4 regions of the Neobacillus sp. GCM10023253 genome follow, and region 1 is predicted to be linked to each of the others. Evidence: predicted binding sites of a transcription regulator. Region 1 holds the regulator's gene; each other region holds the start of a gene.

Region 1 (5,590 bases):
GGCATTAAAGCAGGCGAATCTATCATTTGCCGAAATTGATGCTGTTGCGGTAACGGAAGGGCCAGGTCTGGTGGGTGCCCTATTAATTGGCGTCAATGCCGCCAAAGCACTCGCGTTTGCTCATAATAAACCGCTTGTGCCAGTCCATCATATTGCCGGTCATATTTATGCAAACAGGCTGGTGACAGAGCTGAAATTCCCTTTGTTGGCTTTAGTGGTCTCAGGGGGCCATACGGAGCTTGTCTATATGAAAGAGCATGGACAATTTGAGGTAATTGGGGAAACAAGGGATGACGCAGCGGGGGAAGCCTATGATAAGGTTGCAAGAACGTTAAATCTGCCATATCCAGGCGGTCCGCATATTGACCGTTTGGCCCATGAAGGCAGTCCGACTATTGATTTGCCCCGAGCCTGGCTGGAGGAAGGCTCCTATGATTTTAGCTTTAGCGGCTTAAAATCAGCGGTCATTAATACGGTTCATAATGCCGAGCAGCGTGGTGAGACGATTGCTCCGGAGAATCTGGCCGCGAGCTTTCAGGAAAGTGTCATTGACGTATTGGTGACGAAGACCGTAAGAGCCGTTGCAGAATATGGTGTCAACCAAATATTATTGGCCGGAGGAGTAGCAGCCAATAAGGGGCTTCGAGCAGCCTTGGAAAAGGCATTTTCAGATAAAGTGGATGTTGAATTAGTCATTCCTCCATTATCCTTATGCACAGACAACGCAGCCATGATAGCCGCTGCCGGAAGTGTCATGTTTGAAAAGGGAATTCGAGCAGACTTATCACTAAACGCAATACCTGGATTGGATATAGAAACATATAACACCTGACCTTTCCTAACAAGGAAGGGTCTTTTTTAAGCTAATAAGAAAGTATAAACTTTCTGTCGAAAGCTTTATACTTCCTTAACGCATAAGTGCAACTACGCCTCTGTCTTCGCCCTTAGGGGCTCGCCAATCGGCGAGTTTTCTTTATAAAAAAATCTAATTAAACGTTTGATTGATTTGGTTGATAAACTAATCAAACGTTTAATTGATATGGGCAATAAACTAATCAAACGATTGATTGAAAACGGCAAATGCTTAAAATATAGGCATTTTAAGAGTTAAACAAACATTTGATTAAATTTTGGCTAATATAAAAATAGCAATTTTGTGGATAAAATTTTTTTGAAAAAGTGGAAAATTCAAATGACTTGTGGATAATTCAGTGGGTAATGTTGATAATGTGGATAAATAGACGTTTTTTTGTGGATAATGTGGAAAAGTTAATTGGATAACTGAAATAATGGCATTTACAATGTGAATAATTCTGTGGAAAATTAGGCCTTTTGGATTACAAGCACATTAAAAAACCGGACTCCAGCAGTCCGGTTATCCACATTATTCTGCCAGTTCGGCCCATTCTTCCATTAATTCGTCAAGCTCGGCCTTAGCCTTTTCATTTTTTAAATTAATCTCTAAAACCTTTTCATGGTCCTGAAAAACTTCTGGCTCGCATAATTGCTGTTCATAATTCTGAATCTCTTCTTCAAGCTCTGAAATGCGTTCCTCGATTTCTTCCAATTTGCGTTTTCTCTGGCGTTCCAGTTTTTTAGTTTCTTTATCCTGTTGATAACTGTTTTTTTCAGCAGGCTCTAAAGCAGAAACCTTCTTCTGGGAGGCAGCCAATGCAAGTGCCGTAAGTTCCTCCTGCTCCAGCTTTTTATCCACATAATAATCGTAGTCGCCGAGGTATTCAGTGCTGCCCTCGGGGCTCAATTCTAGTACCTTAGTTGCGATTCTGTTAATAAAATAACGGTCGTGTGAGACAAACAAAATAGTACCTGGATAATCAATTAAGGCATTCTCAAGTACTTCCTTGCTGTCCAAATCCAAATGGTTGGTAGGTTCGTCCAATATTAATAAATTTGCTTTCTCGAGCATTAGCTTGGCAAGGGCTAGGCGGGCTTTTTCGCCGCCGCTTAAGGACAAAACGTTTTTAAGCACATCATCACCGGAAAATAAAAAATTCCCAAGCACCGTGCGGATTTCCTTTTCCGGTTTAAGTGGATATTCATCCCATAGTTCGTTTAAGACCCGTTTATTGGAAGTTAGGTTGGCTTGTTCCTGATCGTAATACCCGATGGACAAATTGGTTCCGTATTGAATAGTTCCAGCCAAAGCGGGAAGCTTTTTAATAATTGTTTTTAAAAGGGTCGACTTCCCGATTCCGTTAGGGCCGACAAGGGCAATGCTGTCGCCTTTATACACACGAAAGGAAATATCCTTGGAAACCTTCTCGCCATCATAGCCGACAGCTAGTGAATCAACAATCAACACATCATTGCCGCTTTGCTTCTCAATTTCAAATGAGAAGGAAGCGGATTTTTCATCGCCTAATGGCCGGTCCATGATTTCTATTTTTTCAAGCTTCTTCCTCCGGCTTTGCGCCCTCTTAGTAGTAGTGGCCCTTGCGATGTTGCGCTGGATGAAATCCTTTAAGGCGGCAATTTCCTCCTGCTGCTTTTCATAAACCTTCATGTCGCGTTCATAATTGGCCGCTTTCTGATCAAGATAAGAGCTATAATTTCCGGTAAATCGCTGAATTTGACGGCGCGATAGTTCATACACCTCTGTAACGACTTTATCCAAAAAATAGCGGTCATGCGAAACAATTAAAATAGCGCCAGCGTAGCCCTGCAGATATTGCTCAAGCCAGGAAAGGGTTTCGATATCCAAGTGGTTGGTAGGCTCGTCCAGAATTAAAATATCAGGTCTTGTCAGCAGCAGCTTGCCGAGCGCAAGACGCGTTTTTTGTCCGCCGCTTAGACTTGAAATCATTAACGTAGTATCAGAAAAATTTAATCCATGCAAGACAGAGCGGATATCGGCTTCATACTGATAGCCGCCCTGCTCTTTAAATTGAACTTGCAGTTCATCATATTCCTTTAATACCTTTTCATATTTTCCTGGGTCCCCGAAAACAGCAGGATTGGCCATTTGTTCTTCCAGCTTCCGGAGCGATTTTTCCATCGCCTGAAGATGCTCGAAAACCGTCAGCATTTCCTCCCAGATGGACAAATGGGACTCTAAACCCGTATTTTGCGCCAAATAACCAATGGTAGCATCCTTTGGTTTAATGATTTCGCCGCCGTCATAGCCCATTTCTCCGGCGATTATTTTCAATAATGTTGATTTCCCAGCTCCGTTACGGCCGACTAAAGCAACACGGTCACGGGATTGTAATTCCAGTTTTATATTCGATAAAATAAGTTCAGCACCATAATATTTTTGTAGTTGGTTAACCTGTAATAAAATCATCTTTTTCACCTCTATTACCTTACGACTAGTGTACCGTATTACCCGGAAGTCGGCAATGAAGTGAAATTTTTTAATGGAATGATAAAAAAATATACTGTTAGTTCAAAGTTTCACACACATAGACAAAAAAATAATGTATTATTTTTTGTAGGAGGATTTTCTTTATGGCTGAATTTACTCATTTTAATGAAGAAGGCCGGGCCAAGATGGTCGATGTCAGCGATAAGCCGGAAACGGCACGCACGGCGATAGCCCAGTCAAGCATATCCGTATGCACTGAAATTTATGAAAAAATTACAAACCACGAAATGAAAAAGGGCGATGTCTTAGCAGTTGCCCAGGTTGCTGCAGTGATGGCAGCGAAAAAGACATGGGATATCATTCCAATGTGCCACCCGATTCCATTGACAGGTATCAATATTAGTTTTTCGTGGGAGCAGGCCGGGCAGGAACAATATACACTGCATATTGCTGCATCAGTGAAAACCAAAGGCAGTACGGGGGTTGAGATGGAAGCGCTAACAGCCGCCTCTGTTTGTGCCCTGACCGTCTATGATATGTGTAAGGCAGTTGATAAAGGGATGGTGATTGGACCAACCTTTCTGGTGGAAAAAACCGGCGGCAAAAACGGTGATTTTAGAAGAGAAATCTAATATATCCATTAAAATTGAAGGGTGGGAGAAATATGTCCAATGAAACGATGAAAATACCACAGGCAACAGCAAAGCGTCTGCCCTTATATTATCGATTTTTACAAAACCTTCATTCTTCTGGCAAGCAGAGGGTGTCATCTGCAGAATTGAGTGAAGCAGTAAAGGTGGACTCGGCCACTATTCGCAGGGATTTCTCTTATTTCGGGGCCCTTGGGAAAAAGGGGTACGGCTATAACGTAAACTATTTGTTATCGTTTTTCCGGAAAACACTTGATCAAGATGAATTAACAAAGGTAGCGTTAATCGGGGTGGGTAATCTCGGCACAGCCTTTTTACACTACAATTTTTTAAAAAATAATAATACAAAAATCGCTTGTGCCTTCGATGTGGACCCCGGAAAAATTGGCGGTTCGATAGGCGATGTTCCCGTTTATTCGATGGACGATATAGAACAGTATTTGATTGAGGAAAATATTTCGGTGGCGATTTTGACGGTGCCGGCCCCGGTTGCACAGCAGATTACAGACAAGCTTGTGAAAACGAATGTAAAAGGGATTTTAAACTTTACACCAGCGAGACTGAATGTACCTTCATCGATCCGCGTGCATCATATTGACCTGGCGGTGGAGCTGCAATCACTTGTTTACTTTTTAAAGCATTATCCAAACCACGAAGTAGAAGAATAAATAATCAATGGGCTTCTCGCCAAAATGGTGAGAGGCCCATTTTTCGTTTGGAAACATTTTTCCTAAACAGATCACTATACAAAGGGAGTTGAAGCGGGTAAAATGATTACACGAGTAATTATCGTAATCCAATAGGAAAGGTTGGAATTAAAATGACAGAAAAAGTTCGTTCAATCCCACGGCCGCTTGTGAAAACAAACCAGTGGACGATTGTTTTAAGTGTTGTGTTAACATGGTTATCCGGACAGGAATGGTTTTTGTTAGTGCCGTTTGTTGCCGGTATGTCTGGTCTTTTATTCGGATTTAATCCGATTATGCAAATAGCAAAACTATTTTTAAGAAAGGACCCAAAGGCTTATATCCCTGAGGATTGGGAGCAGCAGCAATTTAATCAAAAAATTGCCGTATCGTGTTTGGGAATTGGATTTGTAGGATTCCTGCTGGGATGGAATGGTGTTGGCTATGTGTTCACGATTCTTGTCGCGGTGGCTGCCTTTGTGGCAATTCTAGGTTTTTGCATCGGATGCTTTATTTATTTTCAGTGGAACCAATACCGTTATAGAAGGGCGCAGCAATAAAGATATCTTTTTATGAGGTCTGATTAGTTCGGCCTTTTTTTTGTTTTCTACTTATATTTGACGCTGCCATATCCTTACATTTAAAATTAAATTGAAAATTATGAATTATCATTCATGAGGAGAGTGGCGTTTTTATGAAGCTTGTTTCCCAAGAGACAGAAGCGAAAGGAAAAAATTCTTACAGCTTTGATGAATTTCTCGAAAAACGTGACAACCTTGATTGGTATCGTGATGAACCGTTTTTACAAAAAGCGGTTAAGAAATTTACGGGTTCTCAGCACAGCCAAGTCCACGAAAAACTATTATCCTTTTCGCCAACAGTATCTGCAAAATGGAACCGGTTAGCTGAAAGAATTGCCAGGCCGGAAG
Region 2 (5,590 bases), on a different contig from region 1:
CCTTTATGCATGTTCATTTGGAAAATAACATTCTATTCCCTAGATATATCTAAGAAGAACAAAACAGCCTGTGATTGCAGGCTGTTTTCTTTCGTTTGCGGTTTGTTTACCCGCCGATATAGGACATTTCGATTTTTTTACGATTTTTGTTTGTTTCGGCCGTTCTTTCATCCGAATATCGATCATTTCGACCGTTCCAAATCTCCGCAATTCTTCCAAAAAGTTGTTCATCAGATGCGCCGTTTCTCATGAAATTACGAAGATCATGGCCATTACCGTTAAATAAGCAAGTAAAAATCTGGCCATTCGCTGAAAGACGGGCCCGGGTACAGCTGGAACAGAACGATTCCGAGACGGAGGTAATAAAACCAACATTGACATCGGTACCTTTATAGCGATAATGCTTAGCAACCTCACCAAAGTAAGCAGGGTCAACTGGTTCCAATTCAAATTCCGCCTTTAGCATTTCGTAAATTTCCTTTTTTGTCACAACATCATCCATTTTCCAGCCATTGGTGGAGCCAACATCCATATATTCAATATACCGGAGCTCCAGCCCTTTTTCTTTACAGAATTTAGCCATTGGAATAATGTCTTGGTCGTTTAAACCCTTTTTGACAACCATATTTAATTTAACGCCTAATCCTGCATCTTTAGCGGCTTGAATTCCTTCTAGAACAGGACCGGTCCCAATTCCCCTGCCATTGATTTTGCCAAATAATTCATCATCTAGACTATCCAGACTGATATTCACTCGCTTCAAGCCTGCTTCCTTCAATTTCGCAGCCAATTTAGGAAGAAGAACGCCATTTGTTGTTAAGCCAATATCACTAAGGCCTTCAATCGCGGCTAGCTTTTCAATGAGAATCGGTAAATCCCTTCTTAACAGCGGCTCACCGCCTGTCAAGCGGATTTTTTTCACGCCTAACTGCACGAAGATTTTTCCTAACCGTTCAATTTCCTCATAGGTCAGGAGGGCACTCCTTGGCAGAAATTCAAAATCCGGCCCAAATTGATCGGCAGGCATACAGTATTGACAACGAAAATTACATCTATCAATAACGGAAATTCTTAAATCCCTTAATGGTCTATTAAATTTATCTGTAATGATTGTTTTTTCCATTTAATCAACTCCAATAAATAAAGAAGCTCATTTTATACCATTGTAACAGATGAATTTAAAAAATACTGTTACTTTCTTCACTATCCATATTTCCCTAAAAAAAAATTGTCCAGTTTTCACTATATTGTCATTGTTTACTACTTCTACGTGGCTAATCTTGATATAAAATGTTACTAACGAATCCAAGTTATTTATATAGAAATATAGTACAGGGGTGGAGAAAAATGATTACGACAATGAAACCAACTCATTCAATTGAAATAAAAGAACTGCTTAAATTTGCTGATCGGAAGTTTAAAAGCGAACGGGGAAGATTTCTATTTCAGGAAGGGATGCTCGCTGATGAATTATATGTCATCATTTCCGGTAAAATTCAAATCAGCAAAATTACAGCAGACGGGCGGGAGCTGTCACTAAGAATTTGCGGAGAAAACGATATTTGCGGAGAATTAACCCTTTTCACTGATAGTCCAAAATATTTATTAAGTGCTAAGGTTCTTGAAGAAGGTGAAATCGCGGCAATAAAAAAAGAAGTACTTGAAAGTGAAATTTTCCAAAACAGTAAGCTAGCCTTTGAATTTATGAAGTGGATGAGCGATCACTTCCGCAAAACGCAGACAAAATTCCGCGACCTTGTCCTAAACGGAAAGCGCGGCGCTTTATTTTCAACCTTAATCCGGATGACCAATAGCTATGGGGTACCAAAAAGTGATGGAATATTAATCGACCTGCCGTTGACCAATCAAGAGCTGGCAAATTTCTGCGGCACTTCACGGGAAAGTACAAATCGGATCTTAAGTGAGCTAAAACGTGATAATATCATTTCCATTAAACGAGGTAAAATTACCGTCCTGGATTTGCAATACTTAAAAGATGAAATTGGCTGTGAAAATTGTTCCACTGTTTATTGCAGCATTGAATAGTTATTAAGAGGAGGCAATCGAAAATCGATTGCCTCTATAAATTTATTGTGTTTGTTTTTCTCTTAGTGCCTTAGGAATATAAACGCAGAATGGTTCACTTTCTAAATAATCCCCAGTCATGGCGTATGCTCTTGATCTTGAGCCGCCGCAAACATATCGGAATTCGCAGACACCGCATTTCCCTTTAAATCCATCTGGGTTTCTAAGTGCCTTAAAGATTGGCGACTCCCGGTAAATTTCAGCCAGAGGGGTTTCCCTAATATTTCCGGCCTTAACCGGAAGCAGGCCGCTCGGATAGACATCCCCAATATGGGATATAAACACAAAGCCATTGCCGTCATTTACACCCTTTGGTGCACGGCCCAGACCATCGATTGAGCCCGTTAAGCCTTTTTCTGTCAACGCAGATAAATAGCTGATTTCCTCTGTCTTTTCTTTGGCTTCACGCATTTTTTGCTGGATTACCACACGGCGGTAATGCATCGCCTCCGTGGTTTTAATATCAAAAGGAACCCGCTTGCTTAGATCATAGAGCCATCTTAGCACCTTTTCATGCTCCACAGGCGATATCATATCAGATGCCTGTCCCCTTCCGGTCGGAACAAGGAAAAAGACACTCCACAGAACACACTTTAATTCTTCAACCAATTTCGCCATTTCATCAAGATGTCCGTAATTATATCTGGATACTACGGTATTAATCTGAATCGGCATTTCCAGTTCATGTAAATATTTAATTCGTTCCATTGTTAAGTCAAAAGAACCCGCTGTCCCGCGAAAATGGTCATGAATCTCAGCAGTAGGACCATCAAGGCTGAACGCCCAACGAGAAAGTCCGACTTCTTTAGCCTTACGCATCGCATCAATTGTTACGTTAGGAGTAGCGCTTGGTGTCATCGAAACACGTACCCCTTTTGAGACTGCGTATTTGGTAATTTCAAAAATATCCTCTCTCATAAGCGGATCTCCGCCGGTAAATACAAGAAGCGGATTATTCATTTCATATATCTGATCAATCAAATGCTTGCCTTCTTCAAGCGTAAGTTCTCGAGGGTCCCTCGTATACTGGGCATCTGCGCGGCAGTGCAAACATTTTAATTGACAAGCTCGAGTTAGTTCCCATATCACAATAAACGGATCTTTATTAAAGTCTCGGCTAAAATCCATCTTGAAACGCCTCCTATAAAACGGCTAGTTCAAACTAAATAGCCCTATTACTTCGTATTATAAAGGTGTTTATGTTTGAAAAAAGTGAACTTCCTCACAATCCTTTTTCATTATATGGACGATTTGTGAATGAAAAAAAACAGCAGAGCGGAAAGCTCTGCTGTTTTATGAGATGGTTAAAACTTCGTATTTGGAGGCAAGCTCAACAAAGTCAGCCATTCCGCTTATTTTGCCAACTGTCAATTTTTCGCTAACACCGTAGTGGTCGGCACAGGTTTTACACGCAAAAATGTTAACACCCTTATCCTCCAACTCTTTTAAATGAACGGATACAAAGGAATCCTCAGTCAACGTGAATACCCCACTGTTCATGCAAAAAACAGCTGCTGGGAGTTCCTCTCTTTGTTTTAAAACAGTAAAGAAAGTCTCTAAAACATTCTCTCCTAAAACCTGGTCGCCTTTGCCCAACTGATTTGAACTAACTAAAATGACTTTATTTTTCATGCTGCGGATGGTCCCTTAACGAATTCCCAGTGCAATTTTTGCATAACGGGACATCATGTCCTTATTCCAAGGGGGATTCCAGACGATATTGACATCGACATCCTTGACTTCCGGAATATCAGACAATGCTCTTTTCACCTGATCAACAATTGTTCCGGCTAGTGGGCAGCCCATTGCTGTTAATGTCATTGTAACCGTCAGTTTTCCCTCGTCGTCCATTTCAGTATTATATATTAAACCTAAATTGACGATATCGACGCCAAGCTCAGGGTCAATAACAAGCTCAAGGGCGCCCATTATATTTTCTTTTAAATCTTCATTCATTTTATCTTCACTCCTGTTCAGTTTTATTGTAACCATTATAACAAAAGGTATTTCGAAAACCAGTATAGCGCGTTTCAGAAACATTTGAAGTGAATTTTTTTACAGTTTAAATATAAATTGATAACATATTGATAATAGAAACAAATACTTCCAAAGAGAGGTTTCAAATGACAGAAAGACATTTAATCGCATTGGACTTAGACGGAACTTTATTAAAAGATGATAAAACGATTTCGGAAAAAACGAAGGAAGTTTTAAGAAAAGCAAGAGAAGATGGCCATATCGTGATGATCGCCACTGGGAGGCCATATCGTTCCAGCGAAATGTATTATCGAGAGTTGGATTTAGATACCCCGATCGTTAATTTCAATGGGGCTTTCATGCATCATCCCCGGAACCCGAAATGGGGCTTTTTCCATGAGCCGCTTGATATACATGTTGCAAAAGATATTGTCGAGGCCTGCCGCAGCTTTCATTTTCATAATATCATCGCTGAAGTAATGGATGATGTCTATTTTCATTATCATGACCAAAAGCTGATTGAAATTTTTAATTTTGGCCATCCCAATATTACTACGGGCGATTTAAGTAATTATTTGAAGGATTCACCAACTAGCCTGCTCATCCATACAGAGGAAGACCAATTAAAGAAGATCCGCGACCATCTATCTGATGCACATGCCGAAGTCATCGATCACCGCAGCTGGGCTGCCCCATGGCATGTTATCGAAATCATTAAGTCAGGCTTAAATAAGGCAGTAGGGTTAAAAAAAGCGGCGGATTATTATGGTATCTCCAAGCAAAGAGTGATTGCCTTTGGCGATGAAGATAATGACTTGGAAATGCTTGAATACGCCGGTTATGGAATTGCGATGGGAAATGGCATTGACCAAGTAAAAAATATCGCCAATGATGTTACTCTTACCAATGAAGAAGATGGAGTCGCAGAATATTTGACGGATTTGTTACGATTAAAATAATTACACCTATTCACCATTGTTTACCTATATGAACCCCTCAATGTTGGAGCATACTATGGATGAAGCAGCGAAGCTGTTTCAATCCGAGCTTTTAGCATATTGGAGGGATTCGAATGGGTAGATCAAACAAATCAAAACGCTTTGTCCAGCAAGGAAAGGATTCGGTCAACAAGCATTCAGAACGGATTCCTTATCACATGACCTACGCTGAAGCAGAAGCTCAGAAAATGGCCAATGTGCAAGAATCCTCGCTTGGAGGAATTTAACGATGGGTAACCGTTTATTCCAGGAAGCACGTAGATTTGTTGAATCGGCAAAAACTGCCGGCCCAGGTGAACGCGACACGGCAGTGACCAAAGCCAAGAATGCCTTAAGTTCAGCTTATGCCAACACGACGGTCGCTGAGCAAAGACAGCTCCAAGAAATGCAACAAGAGCTTGACCAGATCCAATGATAAGAAAAGCGGAAGCGCCTTGAACAGGGGCGACAGGCATAAGACGAGCCGGCTAGAAGGCTGCCTTTTAGCCTTCTTGATGGATTGGCTGTAGACCTGCGAGCCCCTAAGCGCT
Region 3 (5,590 bases), on a different contig from region 1:
TGGGCGCTTGACCGGACGCTCCCAATCGTCGACGGCGGCATCGGCCAACCCAACGAACTCGAGAATGTTCAGGGGAAAATCGTTCTAATGAAGCGTGGCGAATTGACTTTTTCGGAAAAAGCAAAAAATGCCCATGAGGCGGGGGCTAAGGCGGTGGTAGTCGCTAACAATCTCAAGGGCACCTTCATCGGCAATCTCGATGCGCCCGCTGCTATACCGATCGGGTCGATTACCAAAAGCGAGGGGGAATTTTTACGAAAAAAACTGAAAAACACCAGTGTGACGGCAAGACTCAAAATAAATGAAGAAATTGACCGGCTTGCTGACTTCAGCTCCAGGGGGCCGGTCACGGATACATGGGATATCAAACCGGACCTCGTTGCCCCGGGGGTGGCCATCAATTCGACGATTCCTGGCGGCTACTTGAGCCTGCAGGGGACGAGCATGGCCGCACCGCATGTAGCCGGCGCCTGTGCACTGATCAAGCAGGCCCATCCGGATTGGACGCCGGAGCAGATTAAGTCGGCGCTGATGAATACCGCAAAACCGCTGGCCAAGGAACCCGGTGAGCCAAGTAGCAGCATGGGCCCGGGGACAACCCGGAAACCAATCGAAATCGGTCCAATCGGCAAGAACCAAAACAAAACCAAGCTTACCCCCGGACCCTATTACCGCACATACGAGCAGGGGGCCGGCCGCATCCAGGTCGATGATGCGATCCAGACGGACTCGCTAGTCATGCCGGGGAGCATACGGTTCGGAAAGTTTAGCAGCCTGAAAAATGTTCATAAAGCCCAATTAAAAGTCGAAAATATCTGCGACAGTCCAAAACGCTACACGTTTGACATCCCGCAGCACATCGATGGCCTCGAGTGGCGTTTCCCGCTCGCATTCACCCTGGAGCCGAAAGAAACAAAAGACATTACTGTGGAGCTCGCCGTCGACCCGCAGATTTTTAAAGGTAAAATTCACGATGGTTTTCTAACCTTACATGCTGGGAGCCAGTCCATTCATATCCCGTTTTTGTATGTTCTTGAGGAGCCGGGATACCCAAGGATTATGGGCTTTGATTTTGCAGAAGGAGATGAGCCGGGCACTTACCAGTATGAGGTCTACGTACCGGGGGGAGCGGAGGAATTTGGAATCGCCTTATTCAACCCTGACGATTACCGCTTTGTCGGCTTTCTTGACACAAGCACCGATGTAAAGAAGGGACTGATCCGTAAAGCCTTCAAAGCTGAAGACCTTCCATACGAAGGGACTTACCGAGCCAAAGTCTTCGCCAAAAAGGCGGGCAAAGAGGATTTTATTGAAACGATGATTTCTATTTATAAAAATTAAGACAAAAATTAGGGCGGTAAACGAAGTGAGAATGCCGCCCGCAATTCCGCCTAACCTTTGGGAAATTATTTAAAAAGTCAGAAATAAATGTTCACAAAATGGACACAAAATAGCCAAAAAAACTTCAAAAATTACAATACAATAAGAGTGTTGACTTTCACTTCCAAATCACAAAAAAATTGGGAAATTGTTTGTGGAATAATTCACGTAAATTCATTGACAATGCATGGTGCCTATTGTATGCTAACAAAGGGTGTGCATGGTAGGGTTTTCATCAAAATTTAATTTGACAAAATCCCGCGCATGATTTATCATAATCACCTTTTGTTTTTCATTCTCTACGCAGTGAGGATGATTTTATTATGCAAAAGAACCGCAATCCTTTTCAAGCCATGGCTTTAATGTCTGCAATTGTTTCCCAGTTGGTCGGCTCCATCCTGATTGGCATTTTTGCCGGAAGGTGGCTGGACGGAAAGTGGGGTACAGAACCAATATTCTTAATAATCGGACTGCTCCTGGGTCTTGCGGCAGGGGTTTATTCTATGCTTGTCTCAATCCGCCATTTCTATTCAGGAGATAAATAACCATGCCAGATTTCAGAGAAATGTACAACAGGCAGAGAAAATGGATGTTTTACTTGTTGTCCATCTATGTTCTTGGCTGGGGCTTCACTACATACAAAACGACTTTCCTTGGGTTGATCCTTGGGACATGCTTTAGCTTCATTATGCTTTGGATGTTAGTGAGAAAGACAGAGAAATTCGACAAAGCCGTTTCGGCAGGGAAAAAGGTCAAATCATTGGGCTCGCTGCAAAGAATGGCGATCTCGGCAATAGCGGTAATGATTGCGTTAGAATACCCTGATTATTTTCAAATAGTTAGTGTTGTTTTGGGACTAATGACAGCCTATATTGTCATTATGATAGATTATTTTTATCATGCTCTGCATGCTCAAAAGTGAAGGGAAGCGAGGTGAGTTTATATGCATCATGGGGCTCCTGAGTTTGAATTGTTTGGTCTCTGGTTTAACGGGGCAAACGTTCTTATGATCACAATTGCAAGTGCAATTGTATTTCTTATTGCCGTATTAGCAACCCGCAAGCTGGCAATGAAACCTACGGGGATGCAAAACTTTATGGAATGGGTGATGGACTTTGTAAAAGGCATCATCAACAGCACAATGGATTGGAAAGAAGGCGGGCGATTCCACATCCTGGGGATTACATTAATCATGTATATTTTTGTATCAAATATGCTGGGTCTTCCTTTCGCAATCGTCGTTGACGATAAGCTTTGGTGGAAATCACCGACAGCTGACCCGATTATTACGTTAACCCTAGCGGTCATGATTTTGGGTCTTACCCATTATTACGGCGTCAAGCTAAAGGGCGCAAAAGGATATGGAGAAGGCTTCTTCACTCCAATGAAATTCTTATTCCCGTTAAAGATTATCGAGGAATTTGCGAACACATTGACGCTTGGTCTGCGTCTTTACGGTAACATTTACGCTGGTGAATTGCTTCTATCGCTCTTGGCAGCGGGATTAGCACACCAAGGAATCGCCGGCACAATCGCCGCCATTCCGCTTACACTTGTATGGCAAGGCTTCTCGATCTTCGTCGGATCCATCCAAGCGTACATCTTTACTATGTTAACGATGGTTTATATGGCACACAAAGTGAGTCATGACCATTAATATAATTTTTTATAAAAAATAAAACATATTTATACATTTTAAGGAGGAACAAAATAATGAATCTTATAGCAGCAGCAATTGCAATTGGTCTAGCAGCAGTAGGCGCAGGTATTGGTAACGGTCTTATCGTAGGACGTACAGTTGAAGGTATCGCTCGTCAGCCAGAAGCACGTGGTTTACTACAAACTACAATGTTCATCGGGGTTGCGTTAGTAGAAGCATTACCGATCATCGGCGTTGTTATCGCGTTCATGGTCTTAAACCGATAAAATTAAAAAACTCCAGATGGCGAAGAGACTTTCATCTAACTTCGCCATTCATTTATGTTCGTTTATGCATTTCTAGTGTGAGCAACTCTTGAAAGGAGTGAACCCAGGGTGTTAACAAGCAGTTTAGTATTAGGTGCAGCCGAGCAAGCGGGCGGCCACGTTAATTATGGAGATATCTTCTTCCAACTGATCGTGTTTATTGTCCTCTTGGCATTGCTGAAAAAGTTTGCGTGGGGTCCATTAATGGGCATCATGAAACAGCGCGAAGAGCATATTGCAAGTGAAATCAACGCAGCTGAAGAAAGCCGCGGAGAAGCGAAGAAGCTTTTAGAAGAACAAAGAAATCTTTTAAAAGAAGCCCGTGCAGAAGCACAGAGCTTAATTGAAAGTGCGAAAAAGCAAGGCGATATCCAGCGTGAGGAAATCATCGCAGCGGCCCGACAAGAAGCGGAACGCCAAAAGGATTCTGCCAAGCTTGAAATCGAACAACAGAAAGAAAAAGCTGTTGCCGCTATTCGCGAACAAGTGGCTTCATTGTCTGTGTTAATTGCTTCTAAAGTAATTGAAAGAGAATTATCTCAAGCGGACCAAGATGCGCTTATTAACGAATATATCAAAGAGGCAGGAGAAGGGCGATGAGCAACCAACTAGTAGCAAAACGCTACGCGTCGGCTCTTTTTCAAATTGCAAAGGAACAGCAGATTCTAAGTACAGTAGAAGAAGAACTTCGTGTAGTCAAGGAAGTTTTACAATACAATCCTGATTTAAAAGCTGTTCTCAAATCTTCGAAGCTTCCTATTGAAAAGAAAAAAGAGATTGTGAAAAACGCTTTTACATCTGTTAATCAATATGTCTTAAATACAGTATTGATCCTAATCGAACGTCATCGTGAAGGCGAAATCGTGGAAGTTGTGAATCAATTCACGGAGTTGACAAATGATGAACTCGGCATTGCCGAAGCGGAAGTGACCAGCATCCGCCCGCTTTCAGACGCGGAGCGTGAAGCTATTTCTGCGACATTTGCAGCTAAGATTGGGAAGAAATCATTACGAATTGAAAATATCGTGGATTCCGATTTGCTCGGAGGCGTTATGCTTCGCATCGGAAACCGTATATATGATGGATCATTACGCGGCAAGCTAAGCCGTTTAGAACGTAAATTGTTATCGTAGATAAGGGGTGAAACTCATGAGCATCAAAGCTGAAGAAATCAGTGCCCTGATAAAGAAGCAGATTGAAAACTATCAGGCAGAAATTCAAGTGACCGATGTTGGTACTGTTATCTCCGTTGGTGACGGTATCGCACGTGTCCATGGTCTTGACAATGTCATGGCCGGAGAACTTGTTGAATTCTCAAACGGCGTTATGGGTATGTCGCAAAACCTTGAAGAGAATAACGTCGGTATCATTATTTTAGGACCTTTCACTGACATCAAAGAAGGTGACGAGGTTCGCCGTACAGGACGCATCATGGAGGTTCCGGTTGGTGAGGAACTAATTGGACGTGTAGTTAACTCATTAGGACAACCAATCGATGGCATGGGTCCAATCAATGCAAAAAAAACCCGCCCAGTTGAGCAAGTAGCAACAGGCGTTATGGCTCGTAAATCCGTTCATGAGCCACTGCAAACTGGTATTAAAGCGATTGACGCACTAGTGCCAATCGGACGCGGACAGCGTGAGTTAATCATCGGTGACCGTCAAACAGGTAAAACATCCGTTGCAATCGATACGATCATCAACCAAAAAGGTCAAAACATGATCTGTATCTATGTTGCGATTGGACAAAAAGAATCAACAGTACGTAACGCCGTTGAATCACTTCGTAAAAATGGCGCATTAGAATACACTATCGTTGTTTCTGCATCTGCATCACAGCCTGCTCCAATGCTATTCTTAGCACCATATGCAGGGGTTGCAATGGGTGAAGAATTTATGTTCAACGGTAAGCACGTATTAATCGTATATGATGATTTAACAAAGCAGGCATCTGCATATCGTGAGCTTTCCTTGTTACTTCGCCGTCCTCCAGGCCGTGAAGCATATCCAGGGGATGTATTCTACTTACACTCACGCTTACTAGAGCGCGCTGCAAAATTAAATGATGAGCTTGGCGCTGGTTCGATCACAGCATTGCCATTTATTGAAACACAAGCAGGTGACGTTTCTGCTTATATTCCAACAAACGTTATCTCCATCACTGATGGACAGATTTTCTTACAATCCGACCTTTTCTTCTCTGGCGTACGTCCAGCGATCAACGCAGGTCTTTCCGTTTCCCGTG
Region 4 (5,590 bases), on a different contig from region 1:
GGTGAGCACCGCTAATCCGCTAATAAGGTAAATCAAGTATCCCAGTTCCGGGAAATTTTCTTCGCTGAAATTGGACATGCCAATATAGTGGTTAAGCCCATTAATAATATCGATTTCGCCTTTCAGCTTATTGGGATAGACAATAATATTCAATCCTTCGGGATATTGCGGGGCATAAAACAGCATCTTCCACCACGGAAAAAATATTGATACAACCAATAATACGGCTGAAAGTCCAATCAGCAATGCCGAGGTAATAGACAATTTACTGCCTTTGTTACGATCATTCAAGTTAACCATTCCTTTTATGCTTAATAAGGCGGAGAGGCCGCCTCCTTCAGTGCCGGCCCCCCATAAAGCGGGACCGGACACTTTCCCTGAGACAGCCTCGCCCAAAAGTCGAAAGTATCTGGCTTTTTAAGCGAAGGCCTGTGCTTCGCGGTAATCCGTTAATTTTTTGGTTTAACCAGGAAGTAGCCGTTCATTTCTTGGTGCAGAGCCGAGCAGAAGTTTGTGCAATAAAGCGGGAAGGTACCTGCTTTATCAGCGGTAAACTCCATTGTATTGGTTTGGCCAGGCTGAACTTCCATGTTTAAGTCATAGCTGTTGATTGCAAAACCGTGGGTAATATCTTCATCGAAGTCGATATTCGTCAAATGGATAAAGACATGGTCACCTTGGTTCACTTCAATCACGTCAGGTCGTTTTGACTTACTGTCGAAGATGAATCTTGAGCGCATCGCAATTCCATACACATGGACTTCATTGCCGTTACGGACAATTTTGGTGTCACTTTGTTTATAGACGGCATCCTTATTATTTGGATCCTTCGGATAAACGTTAATCGTTTTGATTTTGTCAGCTTTGATCATCTGTGCATAGTGCGGCTCAGGGTCAACCGGTGCCGACTGGACGACTTTCATTTTGCCGCTGATATCGATTAACTGCATTGATTCTGGATGAGACGGTCCGACCGATAAGTAGGTGTCTTTGGCAATCTTGTTCAAGGCAATCAGCCATTTTCCATCAGGTGCGACGGTGTCGCCTTCAGCAGCAACAGAGTGGCCAGGAGAATACTGAACAGGCACGCGGTCTAAAGTTTTACCGGTTTTCGGATCCCATTTTACAATTTCAGAAGAGATGAACATGGTTGTATATGCCATGCCTTTGTCATCAAACTGAGTATGAAGTGGTCCAAGTGCGTTTTCTGGGTTCACTTCACGTTCCATTACGGATTCATATTTTAAGATTGGAATGCCGTTGCGATCGCCGGCAAATTCTTTCTTTTCGATTGCCTTAAAGGCTTTTTCAAATGAGAATACAGTCATCGCAGGAGCAAGCTTGCCGGAAGCGATGAAATATTTTCCATCTGGGGTTACGTCAACACCGTGCGGCGATTTGGCAACCGGCACTAAATAAATGCCGCCCTTTTCTTTTTCAGGGAAAATCATTTTTTGGCCGCCAACATCCTCGTATTTGCCTTCCTTGACCATCTTCTCAAGCTCTTTCCAGTTGAAAAGAACGATGTAGTCGCGGTCAGCCTGTGAGGCATTGACTTCCATTGTAGTTGTTGCTTCTTCCGTATTGTAGGTTGTCATAACAGCCCAGTCTTTTGAACTCTTTTTCCCAGCATCAGAAAGGTCATAGGACCAAGGCGGAAGGGCCACCTGGTAAGCAATGTTCAGCTTTACATTCTTTTCGTCAAAGGTTACGGCTGACATCACACCGCGGTATTTCTGGCTGTAATCATCTAGAGATTCATATTTTTGTCCAAGCGGCACGGCGAAACGTGTCGGCAGGAACATGTACTCGGTATTTTCCGTTACAAACGCGGCACAGTGCGGGCCGGCTGTATTTGGAACATTGAGAATGTCTTTGGTTGTAAATGTTTTTAAGTCAACGACTGCGGCACGGCTGTTGCCGACATCAGTGGCAAACATCCATTTGCCGTCATAGTCGCCGTTTGTTTCCGAGAAAGCAGGGTGGTGAAGGTCACCCCAAGTATAATCACCCATCATTTTCTTGGAATGCTCATCAAAGCCATAGCCTGTAGCGGAATCCGGAGAAAAGACTGGAATCGTTCTAATTTTTCGCATTGAAGGCACACCGTAGATAAACATTTGTCCGGAGTGGCCGCCGGATGCGAATAAATAGTAATCATCTTTTTTGCCAAATGGCACATAAACCTTTTCGGCATTGCTCTTGTTGCTGGCGTTTGCGGCCTCAGTCTTCGTGTTGTTCGACGAAAAATCAGCGAACGACAGTGTTGCTGCAGCAAACCCGGCTAGCAGGCCGGATGCGATTGGAACCCATTTTTTCATTCGGTTAACACCACCTTATTTTTCAGATGCCTGCTTGAGCAGGTCTAGTACTTGCTTTTCTTCTTCTTCGGTTAATGGATTTTTGCCGATAACACCTGACATAACAGCGGATGTAGGCTGTTTTAAGAATTCCTCAATTGGTTTGCCGTGCTTTCCTTCAACGTTTACAAAGGCTTGGGAAAGATCCGGTCCGACTGCACCGCCTTTTATGTTGAGCGCTTCCACGCTATGGCAGCCAAGGCATCCCTTTTTATTAAGGATGTTATCGTCATTAACACTGGAAGTGGCTGCTGTTTCTTTTGGTTTGCTGGAATCATCCGCTGCTTTTTTCTTCGAAACAGCCTGGGCGGTTTGCGGTGCCTTTCCTGAGTCACTGGAGTTCCCCATGATGACATCAAATACTAGATATCCAAGCCCGAAGCCGAGCACAAGGCTAATGGCAAAACTAATAAGAGCTTTTTTCAAATTTGTTCCCCCTCCTTTTCGTCAATTGAACAGTTTCATCCTAATTCATTAAATTTTGTAAATTTGTGACGTTCGTCACACGAAATGAAGGGTTTTTGAACGTTCTGTGAAAGGGCCCCAAAAGCATATATCTAAAGCGTTTTTTTAAAAATGAACGTTCTGTGAAAAACGATTTTTCCATGATGTATTTGCGATTTGCAGTATTGTGACCCTTTTCACTTCTATAACGTGAGAAATAGCTTACAATTAGAGGAAAATAAGCTAGGTAAAGGTGGTGGGAAGGTTGGAGCGCATAAAAAAATTACTGGAGCCGAATTTATCAGTGATTCAGGAAGTCGACAAAGAAGGCTTGCTTCGAAAAATTGAGATTTTTAAAGACTTATCCCCGAAATCGCTAAATATCATTGAAAGGCGGATTCAAACGCTTGAAGTGAAAAAAGGGATGCGGATTATCAAAGAGGATGAGAAGGCAAAAGGGGTCTTCTTCATTCATTCCGGGTCGGTTAAGCTCGCCAAACAGGATGAGAACGGGAATGAAATTATCGTTTGTGTGAAGCAGCAAGGGGATATTTTCGCCGAAGCATGTTTATTCACACGGAAGGAAGAATGTTACCCGGCAACAGCAACGATGCTTGAGGATGGCCGGCTGTTCTTTTTGGATAAGCAAGAGCTCGAGCAGGATCTTTACCAATATCCGGAGCTTTCTATGCAAATGATCCGCTATATGAGCGATGCTTTAAGAGAAATGACCTCACAGTTAAGGGATGTGGTCCTGCTCGATGTTTATGCAAAAACGGTAAAGATGCTGGAGCGGCTCGGACGGAAGTTTAACCCAGACTTCAAACGCTGGGAAGTTGAAATACCGTTAACCGTACAGGAATTCGCCACCGTCGTCGGCACCTCGCGTGAAAGCATCAGCCGTGTCTTCTCCAAACTTAAAAAAGAGGAAATGATTGATTTGAAATCGCGGAAAATCATCATCCTTGACTGGTGCAAATTCTGCACGCTGCTCCATAAAGAATATTAAAAGGAAAGGGACCTGTCACCACTCTAAAAGTGAGATGACGGGTCCCTTTATATATTTAATCAAATTTGTACGTCCAAAAGCGCTCGTTGTTGATCCAGACCATAATTTGTGGGTCTTGGTTTTTTAGTTTTTCGGACACGTCGGCAAACATTAGCTCCGTTTGCGAGCGGTGTGCCTTGATGGCGGCAAGCTTTATTTCGGCGACAGGGCTGATATTATTAATGATGTCAGCTTCACCAAGTTTTTCAATACAATCGTTCGAGAAGGCAACGCAGTGTAAGGTTGGCCGTGCGGCTTCAGGAAGCCTTTCGACAGCGCGGACGACGGCCGCGCCGGTGGCGTCATGGTCGGGATGCACAGCATAGCCGGGATAAAAGGTGATAACCAAAGAAGGATTCAGTTCATCAATCAAGGCGGACATAACGTCGGCCAGCTTTTCTTCATCCTCAAATTCTACAGTTTTATCGCGGTAGCCGAGCATGCGTAAATCTTGGATGCCTAAAGCGCGGGCAGCTTCCTTTAGTTCCGCTTTTCTGATTTTCGGGAGATTTTCCCGATTGGTAAATGGCGGATTCCCCATATTGCGGCCCATTTCCCCAAGGGTTAAGCAGGCGTAAGTAACAGGGGTGCCATTTTTGATGTGGGTGGCTATTGTCCCGGATACTCCAAATGCCTCATCATCCGGATGTGGAAAGACAACTAGGACATGGCGTTCTTTTTCCATTTTACATTCTCCTTTCAGGACTGACGCATGAAACCACTATTCAAAGGGAGTCGGGCTGATTTCCAATGCGACGGCTAGTTTCCCTTCATTGTCATGGCCGGCAAGCAGCAGCCGTCCCAGTTCATCGATTTCAAAATGAGTGATGCCCTCAGCGTAAATCCAGCCAAGGTTAATTTTTAAGCCCACCCGGTAAGGACCTTTTCCGGTGATTTTCCCTATTTCATATTGGACTTTGGCGTTGCGGATATAAGCGCCTGCCGAAAAGAATGATTGATCGCGATGTGATGCGTAGGCACCGTTTGTGGTTTCAAGGTGAATATATACTTCTTTATTTACGAAGCTATTAATGGCTTCCTGTACTTGTTTGGTGTTCACTAGTTCCAAGCTGATTCCTCCCTTCCCGTTATTTCTTATAAAAAATAGGATTTAGTCTACGAGATATTTTTCTTTAAGAATGTAACTATCATACTAAAATTGGATAAAAAATGCGAAATGAATGCTCGGTTAAATATATGTTGATTTCCGCTCCGGGCACTCGCTTTCCGCGGGGAGGTCCTGGAGCCTCCTCGGCGCTGAAAGCGCCTGCGGGGTCTCCAGTGACCTCTATATCCCGCAGGAGTTGAGTGCCCTCCGCTCCAATCAACAAGGTTGGCGATCATTTTCACATTTTAATGAAAAAAAGAGCCGAACGTCGTGTTCAGCTCTTTAGGAAATTATTCTGCGCAGTCTTCGCAGTATTCGGTTTTGCTTTTTGAGCCGCGGTAGGCGCCGTGCCAGGTTGGGCCGACGTATTCGTTTAGGCGGAAGCCTTGTTCGATGGCTGCGGCGATAAAGTCTTTCGCCACTTCGACTGCTTCAAAGACGGATTTCCCTTTCGCAAGTTCAGCTGTGACCGCGGATGAGTAGGTGCAGCCGGCGCCGTGCGTAAAGGTTGTATTATATTTTGGCGATTCGTAAATTCTGAATTCCTTGCCATCATAAAGAAGATCGACGGCATTTTCTTCAGACTGCAGTTTACTGCCGCCTTTGATAAGGACATTTTTTGCCCCCTGG

What was found. The regulator Rex, encoded in region 1, represses fermentation and respiration genes when NADH is low (regulators of the CRP and FNR family bind a similar motif). The targets are predictions, from matches to a motif close to TTGTGAAATATTTCACAA.
Region 2: a site for Rex is predicted at 3,296-3,313, ahead of ACFPA1_RS00790 (TIGR04053 family radical SAM/SPASM domain-containing protein). Genes of this name have one in related genera too.
Region 3: a site for Rex is predicted at 1,533-1,550, ahead of ACFPA1_RS24520 (AtpZ/AtpI family protein). Genes of this name have one in related genera too.
Region 4: a site for Rex is predicted at 2,990-3,007, ahead of ACFPA1_RS24170 (cytochrome C). Genes of this name have one in related genera too.

Annotation. Positions count from the first base shown of each region.
Region 1 covers NZ_JBHSHV010000011.1:2,240-7,829, forward strand. The annotation lists gene tsaD (tRNA (adenosine(37)-N6)-threonylcarbamoyltransferase complex transferase subunit TsaD) at 1-832, shown strand, start outside; gene ACFPA1_RS13765 (ABC-F family ATP-binding cassette domain-containing protein) at 1,385-3,304, opposite strand; gene moaC (cyclic pyranopterin monophosphate synthase MoaC) at 3,469-3,957, shown strand; gene ACFPA1_RS13775 (redox-sensing transcriptional repressor Rex) at 3,990-4,643, shown strand; gene ACFPA1_RS13780 (DUF4395 domain-containing protein) at 4,796-5,221, shown strand; gene ACFPA1_RS13785 (acyl-CoA dehydrogenase family protein) at 5,356-5,590, shown strand, end outside.
Region 2 covers NZ_JBHSHV010000003.1:84,931-90,520, reverse strand. The annotation lists gene ric (iron-sulfur cluster repair di-iron protein) at 1-53, shown strand, start outside; gene moaA (GTP 3',8-cyclase MoaA) at 107-1,123, opposite strand; gene ACFPA1_RS00795 (Crp/Fnr family transcriptional regulator) at 1,348-2,046, shown strand; gene ACFPA1_RS00790 (TIGR04053 family radical SAM/SPASM domain-containing protein) at 2,089-3,213, opposite strand; gene ACFPA1_RS00785 (DsrE family protein) at 3,379-3,717, opposite strand; gene ACFPA1_RS00780 (metal-sulfur cluster assembly factor) at 3,733-4,041, opposite strand; gene ACFPA1_RS00775 (Cof-type HAD-IIB family hydrolase) at 4,209-5,021, shown strand; gene ACFPA1_RS00770 (hypothetical protein) at 5,135-5,287, shown strand; gene ACFPA1_RS00765 (DUF3813 domain-containing protein) at 5,290-5,475, shown strand.
Region 3 covers NZ_JBHSHV010000027.1:203,638-209,227, forward strand. The annotation lists gene ACFPA1_RS24515 (S8 family serine peptidase) at 1-1,341, shown strand, start outside; gene ACFPA1_RS24520 (AtpZ/AtpI family protein) at 1,701-1,925, shown strand; gene ACFPA1_RS24525 (ATP synthase subunit I) at 1,928-2,302, shown strand; gene atpB (F0F1 ATP synthase subunit A) at 2,324-3,037, shown strand; gene atpE (F0F1 ATP synthase subunit C) at 3,094-3,306, shown strand; gene ACFPA1_RS24540 (F0F1 ATP synthase subunit B) at 3,415-3,945, shown strand; gene ACFPA1_RS24545 (F0F1 ATP synthase subunit delta) at 3,942-4,478, shown strand; gene atpA (F0F1 ATP synthase subunit alpha) at 4,495-5,590, shown strand, end outside.
Region 4 covers NZ_JBHSHV010000027.1:130,138-135,727, forward strand. The annotation lists gene ACFPA1_RS24160 (hypothetical protein) at 1-291, opposite strand, end outside; gene nosZ (Sec-dependent nitrous-oxide reductase) at 450-2,321, opposite strand; gene ACFPA1_RS24170 (cytochrome C) at 2,337-2,786, opposite strand; gene ACFPA1_RS24175 (Crp/Fnr family transcriptional regulator) at 3,070-3,813, shown strand; gene bshB2 (bacillithiol biosynthesis deacetylase BshB2) at 3,869-4,537, opposite strand; gene ACFPA1_RS24185 (YojF family protein) at 4,574-4,921, opposite strand; gene pdxK (pyridoxine/pyridoxal/pyridoxamine kinase) at 5,251-5,590, opposite strand, start outside.